Regions from separate parts of the Leclercia sp. genome, predicted to be linked through region 1. Evidence: predicted binding sites of a transcription regulator. Region 1 holds the regulator's gene; each other region holds the start of a gene.
The links. The regulator Fur, encoded in region 1, represses iron uptake genes when iron is present. The targets are predictions, from matches to a motif close to ATAATAATGAGAACNACTATCAA.

Region 1 (4,214 bases):
ACAATAATTCTCCCATCGTCCTGGTGCATGGCCTGTTTGGCAGCCTGGATAACCTTGGCGTGCTGGCACGGGATCTGGTGACCGACCACGCGCTGCTGCAGGTGGACATGCGCAACCACGGTCTGTCGCCGCGCTCGCCGCAGATGACCTACGCCGTCATGGCTCAGGATCTGCTGGATACGCTGGATGAACACCATATTGAAAAGGCGATCCTGATTGGTCACTCAATGGGCGGTAAAGCAGTAATGGCGCTGACGGCGCTCGCACCAGAGCGCATTGCCGGGCTGGTGGTGATCGACGTCGCGCCGGTGGATTATGACGTGCGCCGCCACGATGAGATCTTCGCCGCCATTAACGCCGTGACGGACGCAGGCGTCAGCACCCGCCAGCAGGCTGCGGCGCTGATGCGTGAACACCTTGACGAAGAAGGCGTGGTGCAGTTCCTGCTGAAATCCTTCGTCGACGGCCAGTGGCGCTTCAACGTGCCGGTTCTCTGGGACCAATACGATCAGATCGTCGGCTGGCAGCCGGTCGCCGCGTGGCCGCATCCAACCCTGTTTATTACCGGCGGCAATTCGCCGTATGTGACCGAAGCGTACCGTGATGCGCTGCTGGCGCAGTTCCCTCAGGCGCGAGCGCACGTCATTGCCGGGGCCGGACATTGGGTCCATGCCGAAAAACCGGACGCGGTGCTGCGCGCTATTCGCCGTTACCTCGCTGACATCGAAAATTGATTAAAAAGAGAGCGACTGGTCGCCTGCGGGCCTCCAGTCGTTGGCGTGCCGTTTTCGGTGATGTATGATGGCGCGCTTATCGCCCGGGCATTAGCAGGGTGTCTTGTTTCCCCCGAAGTCTCAGAATCATGGCCAAAGAACACACGGACCGCACGACAATAGATCTGTTCGCGAATGAGCGTCGCCCGGGACGACCGAAAACCAATCCGCTTTCGCGTGATGAACAGCTGCGCATTAATAAGCGCAATCAGCTTAAACGCGATAAAAGTCGTGGGCTTAAACGCGTCGAGCTGAAAATGAATGCTGAAGCCGTCGATGCGCTGAATGAGCTGGCGAATGCCCGTGAGATCAGCCGCAGTGAGCTTATTGAAGAGATGCTGATCGCGCAGCTCGAGAAATGGCACGGCAAAGCGTAAGTCAGAAAACTCCCCTTCTTGTTGCTTTCATGTAGCACAGAGTGCAGTCCTGCGTGATAGCAGTTTCCGCAGGCTTCTCTGTTCTGCTATGATTGCCCTTATCCGTGGCTAAATTGCGCCACCATACCATTAAGTATCAAGAGGTTATTTTACTCATGGCAATCATCGGCATTTTTTTCGGCAGCGACACGGGTAACACCGAAAATATCGCAAAAAACATTCAAAAACAGTTGGGTAAAGACGTTGCCGATGTGCATGACATTGCGAAAAGCAGCAAAGAAGATATCGAAGGCTACGATATTCTGCTGCTGGGCATCCCGACCTGGTATTACGGTGAAGCGCAGTGTGACTGGGACGACTTCTTCCCTTCTCTGGAAGAGATCGATTTCAACGGCAAGCTGGTGGCCCTGTTTGGCTGTGGCGACCAGGAAGACTATGCAGAGTACTTCTGCGATGCCCTCGGCACCATTCGCGACATCATTGAGCCACGCGGCGCGGTGATCGTAGGACACTGGCCAACTGCCGGTTATCACTTCGAAGCCTCTAAAGGTCTGGCCGATGACAATAACTTCGTGGGCCTCGCCATCGACGAAGACCGACAGCCGGAACTGACCGCTGAGCGCGTCGACAAATGGGTAAAACAGGTTCGCGAAGAACTGCACCTCGACGACATCCTCAACGCCTGATGATGTCGCGGCGCAACGCTAAAGTTGCGCCGCATCGATAGGTAATACCAATCAAAATAATTGCTACAAATTTTTAACTTTTGCTGCCATACCTGTACAATGATCCAGGAGTAAACGGGGAACCTTGTAACAACTTTGTTGGCGGTACCACGTTTTTATAAGCATACTTTACTTGAGACTTGCAGTTTTCATTACGTCATGGCAGTTCTATAATGAGACGCATTATCCCAGGTGCATTTTCTGTCACTTCTTCTTTAGAAGTGAATCGTTTAGCAACAGGACAGATTCCGCATGACTGACAACAACACCGCATTAAAGAAGGCCGGACTGAAAGTCACGCTTCCACGGTTAAAAATCTTGGAAGTGCTTCAGGGTCCGGATAACCATCATGTCAGTGCGGAAGACTTATACAAGCGTCTGATCGACATGGGCGAAGAGATTGGTCTGGCTACCGTTTACCGTGTACTGAACCAGTTCGACGATGCAGGCATCGTAACGCGTCATAATTTCGAAGGCGGTAAATCCGTGTTTGAACTGACGCAGCAGCACCACCACGATCACCTGATTTGCCTCGACTGCGGCAAAGTGATCGAATTCAGCGATGATTCCATCGAATTACGTCAGCGCGAAATTGCCGCACGTCATGGCATTCGTCTGACCAACCACAGTCTGTACCTGTATGGCCACTGTGCCGAAGGCGACTGCCGCGAAGATGACCACGCGCACGACACCAAATAATCTTTGCATAGACTCTGAGCCAACCTGACGGTTGGCTTTTTTTTGCCTGCGATAATGTAAAAAAGCCCGGTGGCGCTGCGCTGTCGGGCCTACAAGGGTGAAATCACCCCCAGGCCGGTAAGCATAGCGCCACCGGGCGTGGCAAACAGCTCATTACTTCGCGTTGTTGCTGCGGATCTCCTGCCAGATTTTATCGCAGTTTTTGGTCACGTCCTGATTGTTACCCGTTTTACGCGCCTGAATACAGGCCTGGTAATCCGCCACCCGGACGGTTTCCTGGGTCGCAAACTGTTCGTGCGCCTTCTCCTGACGCAGCACGTCCAGCACGCTCTGACAGGCTTCAATCTTTTCCGGTGACCCTTCAGCGGTATTGATGCACGCGCTGTAGGCCTCTTTCAGACGGGTATCTTCTTTCTGGGTCTGGGGTTGTGCGCAGGCGGCCAGTCCTGATGCCAGCACTGCGACCATGACGATTTTTTTCAACATAACGATCTCCAGTCAGGCGGGGAGTGAGTCCCCGCCCGGATTGTCATCAGAAGATGGTGAACGGGGCGATAACCATGAACTTCACGTCACGCTCATCCTGGAAGATGTTGCCGTAGCCGCCGCCATAGCTTGGGATATCGGAGTGGTTGTCATACTGCGTGAAGTGCAGTTTGAACATGGTTCCTTTCGCGCGGCCGTCCTGCAGGGTGTAGATCGCATCCAGGCTGTAGGCCGATTCCTTAATCTTGTTGGAGGCGATATCTTCACGCTGACCGGCGCTGTTGATTAACCAGTCTGACGGTTTCGCATCCCAGGCATAGACATAGGACGCGCCAACGCTCCAGCCCGCAAGGTTCCAGTTGCTCAGATCATACATGGCACCGAAGAAGACCGCTTTTTCGCCGTTGGCGTTAAAGTCGGAGCGGTTATCCCACCACACGTCCAGACGACCGTTGGAAGACGCATAGGTTGGGGTCATACGCTGCAGGAAGTAACCCTGCTGCCCTTCCGCCTTGACGTAAGTCCCTTCCAGACGTAAATCGACCTGGCCGACCTTGTAGCCCAGCGTCAGCGCCTGCAGCCATGCTGTACCATCGTAGATATCATTCTCGGTGCCGCTGTCGGCTTTATCACGCGTGCCGTAGAACTGATAGCTGGTGGAGAGCGGGCCACCCACGATATCAAGCTTGTAGCTGGCTTTAGCAAAGTACTGATCGATAAAACCTTCAGCCTGACCAAAGGCCGCTTCCAGAATCAGGTTGTTTTTGAAATCGTACTTCGCGCCGAAGGAGTGGAGATAGTCGACGCGGGTTTTCCTGTCATTCTGATAGAACTTGTCCATCTCGAGGTGCCACGGCGCTTTATATTCGTTGGTCCACATGTACGAGAAACTCAACGCACCGCTATCACCGTAGTCAAAGTTGGCCCCGGCTTCAGCACCCTGATAGGTACCCGGCATAAAGCTCCAGTGCGGCGCCAGCAGGGTTTGACCGGTTGGCTGCAACCAGCCACCGCGTGCCCAGACCGGACCGTATTTAAATTTAGCCGCCGCTTTGTACAGGCTGATCCCGCTCTTATCGCCGGACCAGTCCTCTTTATAAGCTTTGTTGCTGGAGGAGAAGGCAATTTCGTTCGGGTGACCGCTGTCGCCGTTT
Region 2 (4,214 bases), on a different contig from region 1:
CTTGCCATGGTGAGGGACGCGGTCAGGAAAAGGGTGGCGAGTTTAGTCATTTTCATCATGCTGCTCCTGTTCTGGTCGTTATGTTCTGGATAACTTCTTTCCACAGTGCATATGCGAAATCGATACGGTGCTCAGTGGTTAAAGATGCCATGATCAATACTTAGGTCAGTATGTAATCGCAATAAATTTAAAAAATGCAGTGCATACAGTTAAAAAGTTTAGGGTGGTTCTCGTTTTTCGCTACTTTGTGGCGTTTTTTAAGCGAATTCCAGGATTTATCTGTGCGTAGTGTAAAAGCGAGTTTACACTTCCTGACTGACAAGATAGATTGAAGGGATTGCATTCGTTTATAAAAATATGGCAACGCGGAAAGAACATGAATTATCAGAATGACGATTTACGTATTAAAGAGATCAACGAGTTATTACCTCCTGTAGCGCTCCTTGAGAAATTTCCTGCCACCGAAAATGCCGCCAATACCGTTTCTCATGCCCGTAAAGCGATCCATAAGATCCTGAAAGGCAATGACGATCGTCTGCTGGTGGTAATCGGTCCGTGCTCCATTCACGATCCTGCTGCAGCGAAAGAGTACGCGTCGCGTCTGCTGACGCTGCGCGAGGCGCTGAAGGATGAGCTGGAAATCGTCATGCGCGTCTACTTTGAAAAACCACGCACCACCGTGGGCTGGAAAGGGCTGATCAACGATCCGCATATGGACGGCAGCTTCCAGATCAACGACGGTCTGCGCATCGCCCGTAAGCTGCTGTTGGATATCAACGACAGCGGCCTGCCTGCGGCGGGTGAGTTCCTCGACATGATTACCCCGCAGTATCTGGCAGACCTGATGAGCTGGGGCGCCATTGGCGCACGTACTACCGAGTCTCAGGTTCACCGCGAGCTGGCATCCGGGCTCTCCTGTCCGGTCGGCTTTAAAAACGGCACCGATGGCACCATCAAAGTGGCGATCGACGCCATCAATGCTGCCGGGGCACCGCACTGTTTCCTCTCCGTCACCAAATGGGGTCACTCCGCGATCGTCAATACCAGCGGTAATGGCGACTGCCATATCATCCTGCGCGGCGGCAAAGAGCCTAACTACAGCGCGGCTCACGTGGCGGAAGTGAAGACGGGTCTGGACAAAGCAGGTCTGGCTGCACAGGTGATGATCGACTTCAGCCATGCCAACTCCAGCAAGCAGTTCAAAAAGCAGATGGACGTTAGTACCGATGTCTGCCAGCAGATTGCGGGCGGCGAAAAGGCGATTATCGGGGTGATGATTGAAAGCCACCTGGTGGAAGGCAATCAGAATCTGGAAGGCAGCGAGCCGCTGGTTTACGGTAAGAGCGTCACCGATGCCTGTATCGGCTGGGACGATACCGAAACGGTACTGCGCCAGCTGGCGAACGCGGTAAAAGCCCGTCGCGGCTAAAAAAATGCCGGATAGTTATCCGGCACTCAGAACATAAGGCCCGGTCATCGCGACCGGGCTTTTTTATTACTTGGCTTTACCCTGGTTCGCAACGGCCGCAGCTTTAGCCGCGATTTCGTCAGCGTTACCCAGATAGTAGTGCTTGATTGGTTTGAAGTTTTCGTCGAACTCATATACCAGCGGTACGCCGGTTGGGATGTTCAGCTCGAGGATCTCGTCTTCACCCATGTTATCGAGGTATTTCACCAGCGCACGCAGGGAGTTACCGTGAGCAGCGATGATCACGCGCTCGCCGCTTTTCAGGCGTGGCAGGATGGTTTCGTTCCAGTAAGGCACAACGCGATCGATGGTCAGCGCCAGGCTTTCAGTCTGTGGCAGTTCAGCATCGGTCAGTTTCGCGTAACGCGGGTCGTGGCCCGGATAGCGCTCGTCATCTTTGGTCAGCTCTGGTGGGGTGACCGCGAAGCCGCGACGCCACTGTTTAACCTGCTCGTCACCGTATTTTTCTGCGGTTTCTGCTTTGTTCAGACCCTGCAGCGCACCGTAGTGACGCTCGTTCAGTTTCCAGGATTTCTCAACCGGCAGCCAGGCCTGATCCAGTTCGTCCAGCACGTTCCACAGGGTGTGGATGGCACGTTTCAGCACGGAGGTATAAGCAAAATCGAAGCTGAAGCCTTCATCTTTCAGCAGTTTACCCGCCGCTTTCGCTTCGCCAACGCCTTTCTCAGACAGGTCAACATCATACCAACCGGTAAAACGGTTTTCGTTGTTCCACTGGCTTTCGCCATGACGTACCAGAACCAGCTTAGTTACAGCCATATTTTACTCCTCCAGAACAAGCATTACTTGAATGATAACAATTCTCATTATATTGCCGCAGCTCAGCCGCGGGCAACGCTTAACCCTAACCATAGCGAAAATAGTGTCGCAGTGTAAGATGCTTGTGAATGAGGGGTTGTGATTTTGTCCGTAACCGGCGCTATTTTCAGCAAGATGGACAAAAAAAAGCCCTCCTGAGAGAGGGCCGGTTTTTATTGCGCAATAAACTGATATTCCGTGACGCTGATGTACTCTTCGCCCGGGCGCAGAATGCAGTCGGGCTGCGGCCATTCCGCATGATTTGGGCTGTCGGGTAAGAACTCGCTTTCCAGCGCCAGGCCTTGCCAGGCCTGGTACTCACCGTCTTCGCGCGCTGGCGTACCGTCGAGGAAGTTACCGGAATAAAATTGCAGGGCAGGGGCGGTGGTATAGACCGTCATCTGCAGCTTGTCATCGGCCGACCACAGGTGCGCCGCAGGCTGGCTCAGGTCGCCCTCGGCATCAAGCAGGAACGCATGATCGTAACCTTTCACCTTGCGCTGATCGTCATCCGCCAGGAAATCCTGGGCGATAGCCTTGGTGGTGCGGAAATCAAAGCTGCTGCCCGCCACCGCTTTTAACCCTTCCTGTGGGATGCCCATTTCATCGACCGGCAGATAGCGCTGGGCCAACAGTTGCAGTTTGTGGTTACGCACGTCGCTGCAATCGCCGTCGAGGTTGAAGTAAGCGTGGTTGGTCAGGTTGACCGGGCAGGGTTTATCCACCGTAGCGCGATACGTAATGGCGATCCGGTTATCTTCCGTTAAGCGATAATGGACGCTCGTCTCACAGTTGCCAGGATAGCCCTGATCGCCATCCGGGGAGTGGAGAGTCAGCAGCGCTTCGCTATCGTTCTGCTGCACAATGCGCCAGCGACGCTTGTCGAAGCCGTCCGGCCCGCCATGCAGCTGGTTTTCGCCCTGGCTCGGCAGCAGCGCATAGTGCTCGCCGTCCAGCTCAAAGCGGCTTTTGGCGATACGGTTGGCATAACGACCCACCGAGGCGCCAAGGAACGCAGTTTGTTCAATGTATTGCTCAGGCGATGCGCAACCGAGCAGGGTCTCGCGTACGCTGCCGTCACGCATCGGGACGCGGGCGGAAAGCAGCGTGGCGCCCCAGTCCATCAGCGTCACCACCATCCCTGCGCTATTGCGCAGGGTTAACAGGCGGTACGGCAGGCCGTCAGGGGCGAGAACAGGTGTTTCGTTTAGCACTGGCCAGCTCCTTGTGAGGCGTTGCAAACATAGAAGGTCTCTTTGATACCGGTTTTAGCTTCATACTGCTGCTCAACGGCTTGCTGAACCACCGGGACTAACGCCTCCGGCACCAGCGCCACCACGCAGCCACCGAAGCCACCCCCGGTCATACGCACGCCGCCCTGCTCGCCAATTGCCGCTTTGACAATCTCCACGAGGGTGTCGATTTGCGGCACGGTGATTTCGAAGTCATCCCGCATGGAGGCATGCGACTCGGCCATCAGCTCGCCCATTCGACGCAGGTCGCCTTTCTCCAGCGCGGTCGCTGCTTCCACGGTACGGGCGTTTTCAGTCAGGACGTGACGAACGCGTTTCGCGACCACCGGATCCAGCTCGTGCGCCACCTTATTGAACTCGGTAAGCGAGACGTCACGCAGGGCGGACTGCTGGAAGAAGCGCGCACCGGTTTCACACTGCTGGCGGCGGGTGTTGTATTCGCTGCCGACCAGGGTGCGTTTGAAATTACTGTTGATGATAATCACCGCCGCGCCTTTCGGCAGGCTGACCGCTTTGGTGCCCAGCGAGCGGCAGTCGATCAGTAACGCGTGGCCTTTTTTGCCCAGCGCCGAGATCAGCTGATCCATAATGCCGCAGTTGCAGCCGACAAACTGGTTCTCTGCTTCCTGGCCGTTGAGGGCGATCTGCGCGCCGTCCAGCGGCAGGTGATACAG
Region 3 (4,214 bases), on a different contig from region 1:
GCTGGTCGCCGCGCGATATTCGCCAGGGTAAAGACGCGTCGCTTCAGTAACGCGAAGGGAGTCACCGTTTTGTTGCCGCAAAAAGGCTAATAATGTCAGGTTATTCGCCGTTGAGGTTGTGGTGTGGCTGCTCAGTTAATCCTTCGCAAAGATGATTTTTTTGCCTCCCCTGCACAAGCCGTTGCGGTGGCCGATCGCTATCCGCAAAACGTCTTTGCAGAGCATACCCATGAGTTCTGCGAGCTGGTGCTGGTGTGGCGAGGCAACGGTTTGCATGTTCTCAACGATCGGCCTTACCGCATCACCCGCGGGGACCTGTTTTACATCCGCGCCGAAGATAAGCATTCCTACGCCTCGGTAAACGACCTGGTGTTGCAGAATGTCATTTACTGCCCGGACAGACTTAAGCTCAACGTCGACTGGGCTGCCAACATTCCCGGTTTTCATGATACGAAGGGCGTGCCGCACTGGCGCTTAAGCAGCAACGGTATGACTCAGGTGCGGCAGGTCATCTCCCAACTTGAGCTGGAGAGTCAGAAGAGCGATCCCGTGGCTAACCAGATGGCGGAGCTGCTGTTCGCCCAACTGGTGATGACGCTGAAGCGCCATCGTTACGCTACCGATAATCCCTCCGCTACCACGCAGGAAGCGTTGCTGGATAAACTGATTACCACCCTGGCCGGCAGCCTGAACAAAAGCTTCGTGCTGGAGAAATTCTGCGAACAGGAGCAGTGCAGCGAGCGCGCGCTGCGCCAGCAGTTCCGTACCCAGACCGGGATGACGGTAAACCACTATCTGCGCCAGCTGCGTATCTGCCACGCCCAGTATCTGCTGCAGCATACGGAGCTGATGGTCAGTGAGGTGGCGATGCGCTGTGGCTTTGAGGACAGTAACTACTTTTCGGTGGTGTTTAATCGCGAGGTGGGGATGACGCCGGTTCAGTGGCGCCATCGTAGTCGAAAGGCCGCGTAATCAGTTTGCCATGCCGAGGCCGACAATGTTGGCCGCGATAATAATTACCACACAGCCCAGGCTCAGCACGCCTACCGGACGACGCCCGGCGTTGTTCCACTCTTTCAGCACCAGCCCAACCAGGCCGCCGCAGAGCACGTAGAAGCTCATGTGCAGCATCCAGCTCATGTAGTCATACTGCGCCGGGATACTGGCGTGGCCCCAGGCGTAGAAGAAGAACTGCAGATACCACATCAGGCCGCCGAGCGCCGAGAGCAGCACGTTGGTGATGATGAGCGATTTTGCCTGCGAGAAGTCGGCTTTTACCGACAGGTTCTTCACTTTTGCCAGACGAACAAAGCAGAACCCGAGGTTAACCAGCGCGCCGCCGCCCATGATCACCACATAGCTTGGCAGCGCGACGTACAGCGGGTCGACGCCCAGCGCAGCAGCGGCTTCATGCATTGGTTTGGCGGCATTCATCGCAAATGACATTCCGGCCGAGAAAATGCCGCACATCACTGCCAGCACCAGACCTTTCTTCAGATTGAAGTCTTCAGCCTTGATGCCCATTTTGCGCTCTTTGAGCTGCCCGGCGCGGGTGACAATCCCCACCCCGATCACGGCGACCAGCACGCCCAGCAGCGTCATGCGCCCGCCTTCGGTGTTGATCAGCACGTCGAAGTTGCCGTTGAGGATCGGCGTCATCAGGGTGCCGACAATCAGCGTAATGCCAATCGCGATACCGATGCCCATCGACATACCGAGGTAGCGCATGGTGAGGCCGTAATTGATGTTACCGATGCCCCACATTGCGCCAAACAGAAATACCGGGAGCAGCGTGGAGGCGTTGAAGGAGGTGAAGTAGCCCCAGAAATCGGGCAGCAGCATGGCGCTAATGGTCCAGGGCAAAATCAGCCACGACACCGTACCGCCAACGGACCACATGGTTTCCCATGACCAGTGTTTCACCTTTTTAAACGGGGCATAGAAACAGGCTGCACTGGCTGCACCTATCAAATGCCAGAAAATACCCATCGTAATCGCATGATTCATTTTTACATCCTCATCGTTTTTATAGCCGGTGGCTTCCCGCCGACTTGATGAGTGTAAAAACCAGGCGGTTTAGGAACCTTCAGGAGGTTGCCGCACTTTTGTTTTGAATGGCAATCAGCACGTTAACCGCGTGAGCAGACTCACAATTCCTTCATTTCTCAAAAACCGAATAACCTTATTAAAACTACGGCATTGATAAACATTTTCAATATCATTTAATTAACTATAATGAACCAACTGCTTACGCGGCATTAACACGTTTGCCGCCCGACAATAATGGAGATGATTATGAGCTATACCCTGCCATCCCTGCCGTACGCTTACGACGCCCTTGAGCCGCATTTCGACAAGCAGACGATGGAAATCCATCACACTAAACACCACCAGACCTACGTGAACAACGCCAACGCGGCGCTGGAAAGCCTGCCAGAGTTCGCTAACCTGCCTGCTGAAGAGCTGATCACCAAACTGGATCAACTGCCAGCTGACAAGAAAACCGTTCTGCGTAACAACGCCGGCGGCCATGCTAACCACAGCTTCTTCTGGAAAGGCCTGAAAACCGGTACCACCCTGCAGGGCGACCTGAAATCCGCTATCGAGCGCGACTTCGGCTCCGTTGAGAACTTCAAAGCTGAGTTTGAAAAAGCCGCTGCTACCCGTTTCGGCTCTGGCTGGGCGTGGCTGGTACTGAAAGGCGACAAACTGGCTGTGGTTTCTACCGCTAACCAGGACTCCCCGCTGATGGGTGAAGCTATCTCTGGCGCATCCGGCTTCCCAATTGTGGGCCTGGACGTGTGGGAACACGCTTACTACCTGAAATTCCAGAACCGTCGCCCGGACTACATCAAAGCCTTCTGGGACGTGGTGAACTGGGACGAAGCAGCAGCACGTTTCGCCGCTAAAAAATAAGGTTGCAAAGCCGCCTGTGAGAAGCGAGTCTGATGACTCGCTTTTTTTATATCCACAATCTGCGTAAGGAGTCGCGATGCACTATCCCGTTAACGTATTTACCGGAAAAGTAAAGGATTACGAAGGCAGTCGCCCGAGCGCGATTGCTAAACTGCAGGTTGACGGCGAGCTCTCCCTCACCGAAAAGGGGCTGGTGGGCGATGAGCAGGCGGAGAAAAAAATCCACGGCGGGCCGGAGCGCGCGCTGTGTCACTATCCGCGCGAGCATTATCAGTACTGGGCGAACGAATATCCCGCCCAGGCCGGGCTTTTTGTCGCGCCGGCGTTTGGTGAAAATCTGTCAACCGAGGGGCTGACGGAGAAGAACGTCTTTATCGGGGATATCTTTCGCTGGGGCGACGCCCTGATCCAGGTGACCCAGCCGCGTTCGCCGTGCTTCAAACTCAACTTCCACTTCGGCATTAACGACATGGCCACGCAGATGCAGAACGCCGCGAAAACCGGCTGGCTGTATCGCGTGGTGTTGGCAGGGCAGGTGTCGGCGGATGCGCCGCTGGAGCTGGCCTCGCGCCTGAGCGAGGTGTCAGTGTATGACGCCTGTGCGATTGCCTGGCATATGCCGTTTGACGACGAACAGTATCATCGCCTGCTATCGGCGGCAGGGTTATCCACCAGTTGGACCCGAACCATGCAGAAGCGGCGAATTAGCAACAGGATCGAAGATAATTCGCGGAGATTATGGGGTAAGTAGGCCGGGTAAGGCGAAGCCGCCACCCGGCACATTAGCTACGATCGTTTATAAAGCGGCAGCCACAGCGTTAACCTTAACCCACCCAGCGGGCTGTCGTCCGCCTTCACCCAGCCGCGATGCTGCTGAATAGCGGTCTCGACAATCGCCAGACCCAGCCCGGTGCCGCCAGATTCCCGGTCACGCGCCTCGTCGGTACGATAGAACGGACGGAAAATCTGCTCGCGATCTTCCGGGCTCACGCCAGGACCATCGTCATCGACGTTAATGGTGATGCCGTCTTTATCCACCGAGAACGCCACCTCGATTTTGGTATGTGAGTAGCGCAGGGCGTTACGCACGATATTCTCCAGCGCGCTCTCCAGCGTGTTGGGGTTACCGTACAGCGGCCACGGACCCGGCGGGAAGTTAACGGTGAAGGATTTCCCCATCTGCTCCGCTTCGAATGCCGCGTTATCCAGCACCTCATGCCACAGATGGTTGGCTTTCACCGTTTCGCTGACCAGCGCGTTTTTCTGCTGATTGCGGGACATCACCAGCAGGTCGTTGA
Region 4 (4,214 bases), on a different contig from region 1:
TGAGGGAGAGTAACAATCAGGCGCTACAGTATTTCTTACGGATCACCACCACGATAGTGCCCACCAGCCCGGCTACCAGCAGGAACAGCGGCAGGATCATCAGGAAGGTCATGACCTGATCTTCGTGGCGTTTCACGAACGGGATCATGCTCAGGGCATAGCCGAAGGTGGTCACCACGCCGACCCACAGCAGCGCGCTCAGCCAGTTAAAGAACTGGAAGCGGCGGTTAGAGAGCCCGGAGATGCCCGCCATGGTTGGCAGCAGGGTGCGCACAAAGGCCAAAAAACGCCCGGCGAGCAGCGCCAGCAGGCCGTGGCGATCGAACATGCAGGTCGCCCGCTGATGGTATTTATGCGGCAACTGCGCCAGCCAGCTTTTCACCAGTCGCGTATTGCCCAGCCAGCGGCCCTGCAAATAGCTGAGCCAGCAGCCCAGGCTGGCGGCGGAGGTCAGGATCACCATCGTGGGGGCAAAGTCCATCACCCCTTTACCGATTAACGCTCCTGCGAGCAGCAGCAGGCTGTCGCCTGGTAAAAATGAGGCAGGCAGTAACCCATTTTCCAGAAACAGCGTGGCAAACATCACCAGATAAACAATCCCCACCACGTGCGGATCCGCCAGCGCTGCAAAATCGTGTTGCCAGAGTGCAGCGATAATATCTTGAATAACAGCCATGGGCTTTCCTGTGGAACAGCATATATAGGGCTATTGTACTCCCTATTTCGCCGGCGGGCTTTGATCGCAGGCGCAACAAATCAGACTTTTCTGCCCGTAATGTGGAGAAAAGTGTCCGCAGAGTGTTTTTATGACCCTGCGCTATTCGATACGGGCAAAACCGGCCTCTAGATCGGCAATCAAATCCTCGACGTTTTCCAGGCCGATATGCAGACGGATCAGGGTGCCGGTAAAGTCCACTTCTCCGCCCGGACGCAGGGCAGCAATCTGCTCTGGCTGGTTCGGCAGGATCAGCGACTCGAAGCCGCCCCATGAGTAGGCCATGCTGAACAGCGAGAAGTTATCGAGGTAGTTTGCCAGCTCGTCATTGCTCAGACGCTTGTTCAGAATAAACGAGAACAAGCCGCTGCTGCCCGTAAAGTCACGTTGCCAGAACTCATGCCCGACGCTGCCCGGCAGCGCCGGATGGTTCACGCGCGCCACCTGCGGGTGCTGCGCCAGCCACCGGGCGACCTGCAGGCTGCTTTCATGATGCTGGCGCAGGCGAACGCTCAGGGTACGCAGGCCGCGGCTGGTCATGTAGGCAGTATCTGCATCCACCATCTGCCCCATCAGATAGGCATTTTCACACAGCTGCTCCCAGCAGCGGGCGTTGGAGACCGCCGTGCCGATCATGCCGTCCGAGTGGCCAATCAGGTATTTGGTGGCCGCCTGGATAGAAATATCGATACCAAAATCGAGCGCCTTAAACAGCACGCCTGCCGCCCAGGTGTTGTCGATCATAATGATGGCGTCCGGCGCTTTGCTGCGTACCGCCTGCACAATGGCCGGTACATCATGGACTTCCATGGTGATCGAACCCGGCGATTCGAGGAACACTATCCGGGTATTGGGCTGGATCAGATCGGCAATCTTCGCGCCGATCTGTGGATCGAACCAGCCGGTGGTCACGCCCAGCTTGCTGAGAATTTTGGTGCAGAAGTCCTGGCTCGGTTCGTAGGCGGTGTTGGTCATCAGGATATGATCCCCTTGCTCGACAAACGCCAGGATGGTGTTCGCCACCGCCGCCGCGCCGCATGGGAACAGCGCACAGCCCGCGCCGCCCTCCAGCTCGCACATTGCTTCCTGCAAAGAGAAGTGGGTCAGCGTGCCGCGCCGCCCGTAGAACAGCTCGCCCTTGGCCCGGTTACGGGTGGCGTGCTTTTTCGCCTCGACGGTATCGAATACCAGGGACGAGGCGCGCTGAATCACGCTGTTGACCGAACCGAGGGTATATTTCTTGCTGCGTCCTGCCTGGACAAGAGTGGTATCAAGATGTTTTTCTTTCATGTCTGCACGACCTGTTTTTATACGTCTGGACGTCCAGACTACCATGAAAGTAAAAAGGGTCACGAGAAGGGGGGCGCATTAAGTCGAAAATTTTTTAAAATTTGTTTCCGGGAAATTTTTCCTGCGTAAGCGCAAGGAAAATGAAACGAATTTACGGCACTATGTAAATACTAATGAGAACTACTATCAATTCGACGCTGTTTTGATATTATTATGCTCAGATTTTGTGATTTGCGTCCTGGAGATACCGAGTGGGTAATAATTTGATGCAGACGGATCTCTCCGTCTGGGGTATGTATCATCATGCCGACATCGTGGTGAAGATTGTGATGATCGGCCTGATTCTGGCGTCCGTCGTCACCTGGGCTATTTTCTTTAGCAAGAGCGTGGAGCTCATCTCGCACAAGCGTCGTCTTAAGCGTGAACAGCAGCAACTGGCCGAGGCCCGCACCCTGAATCAGGCGAGCGACATGACCTCTTCCTTCCAGGCCAAAAGCCTGACCACCCAGTTAATCAACGAAGCCCAGAACGAGCTTGAACTCTCTGCCGGCAGCGAAGACAACGAAGGGATTAAAGAGCGTACCGGCTTCCGCCTCGAGCGGCGTGTGGCGGCCATCGGTCGTCATATGGGTCGTGGTAACGGCTATCTGGCGACTATCGGTGCGATCTCCCCGTTCGTCGGTCTTTTCGGTACGGTCTGGGGCATCATGAACAGCTTTATCGGCATCGCCCAGACGCAAACCACCAACCTCGCGGTTGTAGCCCCTGGCATCGCAGAAGCCCTGCTGGCGACGGCGATTGGTCTGGTTGCCGCTATTCCGGCTGTGGTTATCTATAACATCTTCGCCCGTATGATTGGCAGCTACAAAGCCACCCTCGGTGACGTTGCCGCTCAGGTTCTGCTGCTGCAAAGCCGCGATCTGGACCTCAGCGCCAGCTCGGTTAAGCCGGTCCGTTCTGCTCAGAAATTACACTTAGGTTGATTCGCCATGGCAATGCGTCTTAATGAAAATCTGGACGATAACGGCGAAATGCACGAAATCAACGTGACGCCGTTTATCGACGTCATGCTGGTTCTGCTGATTATCTTCATGGTTGCTGCGCCGCTGGCGACGGTGGACGTGAAGGTCAATCTGCCTGCGTCATCCAGCCAGCCGCAGCCGCGCCCGGAAAAACCGATTTATCTGTCCGTGAAGGCGGATAAATCCATGTTCCTGGGTAACGATCCGGTGACGGACGAGTCGGTGATCCCGGCGCTGAATACGCTCACCGACGGCAAGAAAGACACTACCGTCTTCTTCCGTGCCGACAAGACCGTCGACTACGAAACCATGATGAAGGTAATGGACACGCTGCATCAGGCGGGTTACCTGAAGATTGGCCTGGTCGGCGAAGAGAAAGCGGCAGCGAAATAAAACGCAAAAAGGCAACGTAAGTTGCCTTTTTTAATGGTTATTCCCTCTCCCCGTGGGAGAGGGCCAGGGTGAGGGCATCAGCCCGCAAAGAATCGGTAAGCCCGGTAAGCGTCGCGCCACCGGGCAATGCTCTACACTACCCCAGATGCTCCCCGCCGCACACCCCGTGCACTTCCGCGGTCACATAGCTTGATTCCTGGCTCGCCAGATAGACATACACCGGTGCCAGCTCCGCAGGCTGCCCTGCACGCTTCATCGGCGTCTGCTGACCAAACTGCGGGATTTTCTCCTGGGTCTGACCGCCGGAGATTTGCAGCGCTGTCCAGATAGGCCCTGGGGCCACCACGTTGACGCGCACGCCGCTCTCGGCCACCTGTTTCGCCAGCCCGCGGCTGTAGTTGAGGATAGCCGCTTTCGTGGAGGCATAGTCCAGCAGGTGCGGGCTCGGCTGATAGGCCTGAATCGACGAGGTGGTAATGATGCTCGCCCCGGCCGGCAGCAGCGGCAGTGCCTCCTGGGTTATCCAGAACAGCGCCAGCACGTTCACGGTATAGGTCTGCTTAAACTGCTCGGTCGTCAGGTCGGCAATCTTCTCTACCGCAACCTGCTTACCGGCCACCAGCGCCAGCACGTCCAGTCCACCCAGCTCCTGATGGGCTTTATGTACCAGTGAACGGGCAAACTTTTCATCGCTCAGGTCGCCGGGGATCAGCACCGCTTTGCGTCCTGCTTCCTCTATCAGCTGCTTAACCTGCTGCGCATCCTCTTCTTCGGCGGGCAGGTAGTTAATGGCG

Region 2: the regulator Fur is predicted to act here: its motif matches at 2,280-2,302, upstream of gpmA (2,3-diphosphoglycerate-dependent phosphoglycerate mutase).
Region 3: the regulator Fur is predicted to act here: its motif matches at 2,200-2,222, upstream of sodA (superoxide dismutase [Mn]).
Region 4: the regulator Fur is predicted to act here: its motif matches at 2,173-2,195, upstream of exbB (tol-pal system-associated acyl-CoA thioesterase).

What each region holds. Positions count from the first base shown of each region.
Region 1 covers NZ_DAIQCE010000002.1:45,203-49,416, forward strand. Annotated here, with positions in the region: gene ybfF (esterase) at 1-734, shown strand, start outside; gene ybfE (LexA regulated protein) at 863-1,150, shown strand; gene fldA (flavodoxin FldA) at 1,306-1,836, shown strand; gene fur (ferric iron uptake transcriptional regulator) at 2,128-2,574, shown strand; gene chiQ (ChiQ/YbfN family lipoprotein) at 2,728-3,057, opposite strand; gene chiP (chitoporin ChiP) at 3,107-4,214, opposite strand, start outside.
Region 2 covers NZ_DAIQCE010000017.1:3,590-7,803, forward strand. Annotated here, with positions in the region: gene V7Q49_RS21965 (protein YbgS) at 1-56, opposite strand, end outside; gene aroG (3-deoxy-7-phosphoheptulonate synthase AroG) at 377-1,429, shown strand; gene gpmA (2,3-diphosphoglycerate-dependent phosphoglycerate mutase) at 1,496-2,248, opposite strand; gene galM (galactose-1-epimerase) at 2,461-3,501, opposite strand; gene galK (galactokinase) at 3,495-4,214, opposite strand, start outside.
Region 3 covers NZ_DAIQCE010000012.1:52,178-56,391, forward strand. Annotated here, with positions in the region: gene rhaS (HTH-type transcriptional activator RhaS) at 1-50, shown strand, start outside; gene rhaR (HTH-type transcriptional activator RhaR) at 124-972, shown strand; gene rhaT (L-rhamnose/proton symporter RhaT) at 973-2,007, opposite strand; gene sodA (superoxide dismutase [Mn]) at 2,296-2,916, shown strand; gene yiiM (6-hydroxyaminopurine reductase) at 2,993-3,667, shown strand; gene cpxA (envelope stress sensor histidine kinase CpxA) at 3,703-4,214, opposite strand, start outside.
Region 4 covers NZ_DAIQCE010000009.1:34,857-39,070, reverse strand. Annotated here, with positions in the region: gene yghB (DedA family general envelope maintenance protein YghB) at 17-676, opposite strand; gene metC (cystathionine beta-lyase) at 818-2,005, opposite strand; gene exbB (tol-pal system-associated acyl-CoA thioesterase) at 2,257-2,988, shown strand; gene exbD (TonB system transport protein ExbD) at 2,995-3,420, shown strand; gene V7Q49_RS17885 (SDR family oxidoreductase) at 3,557-4,214, opposite strand, start outside.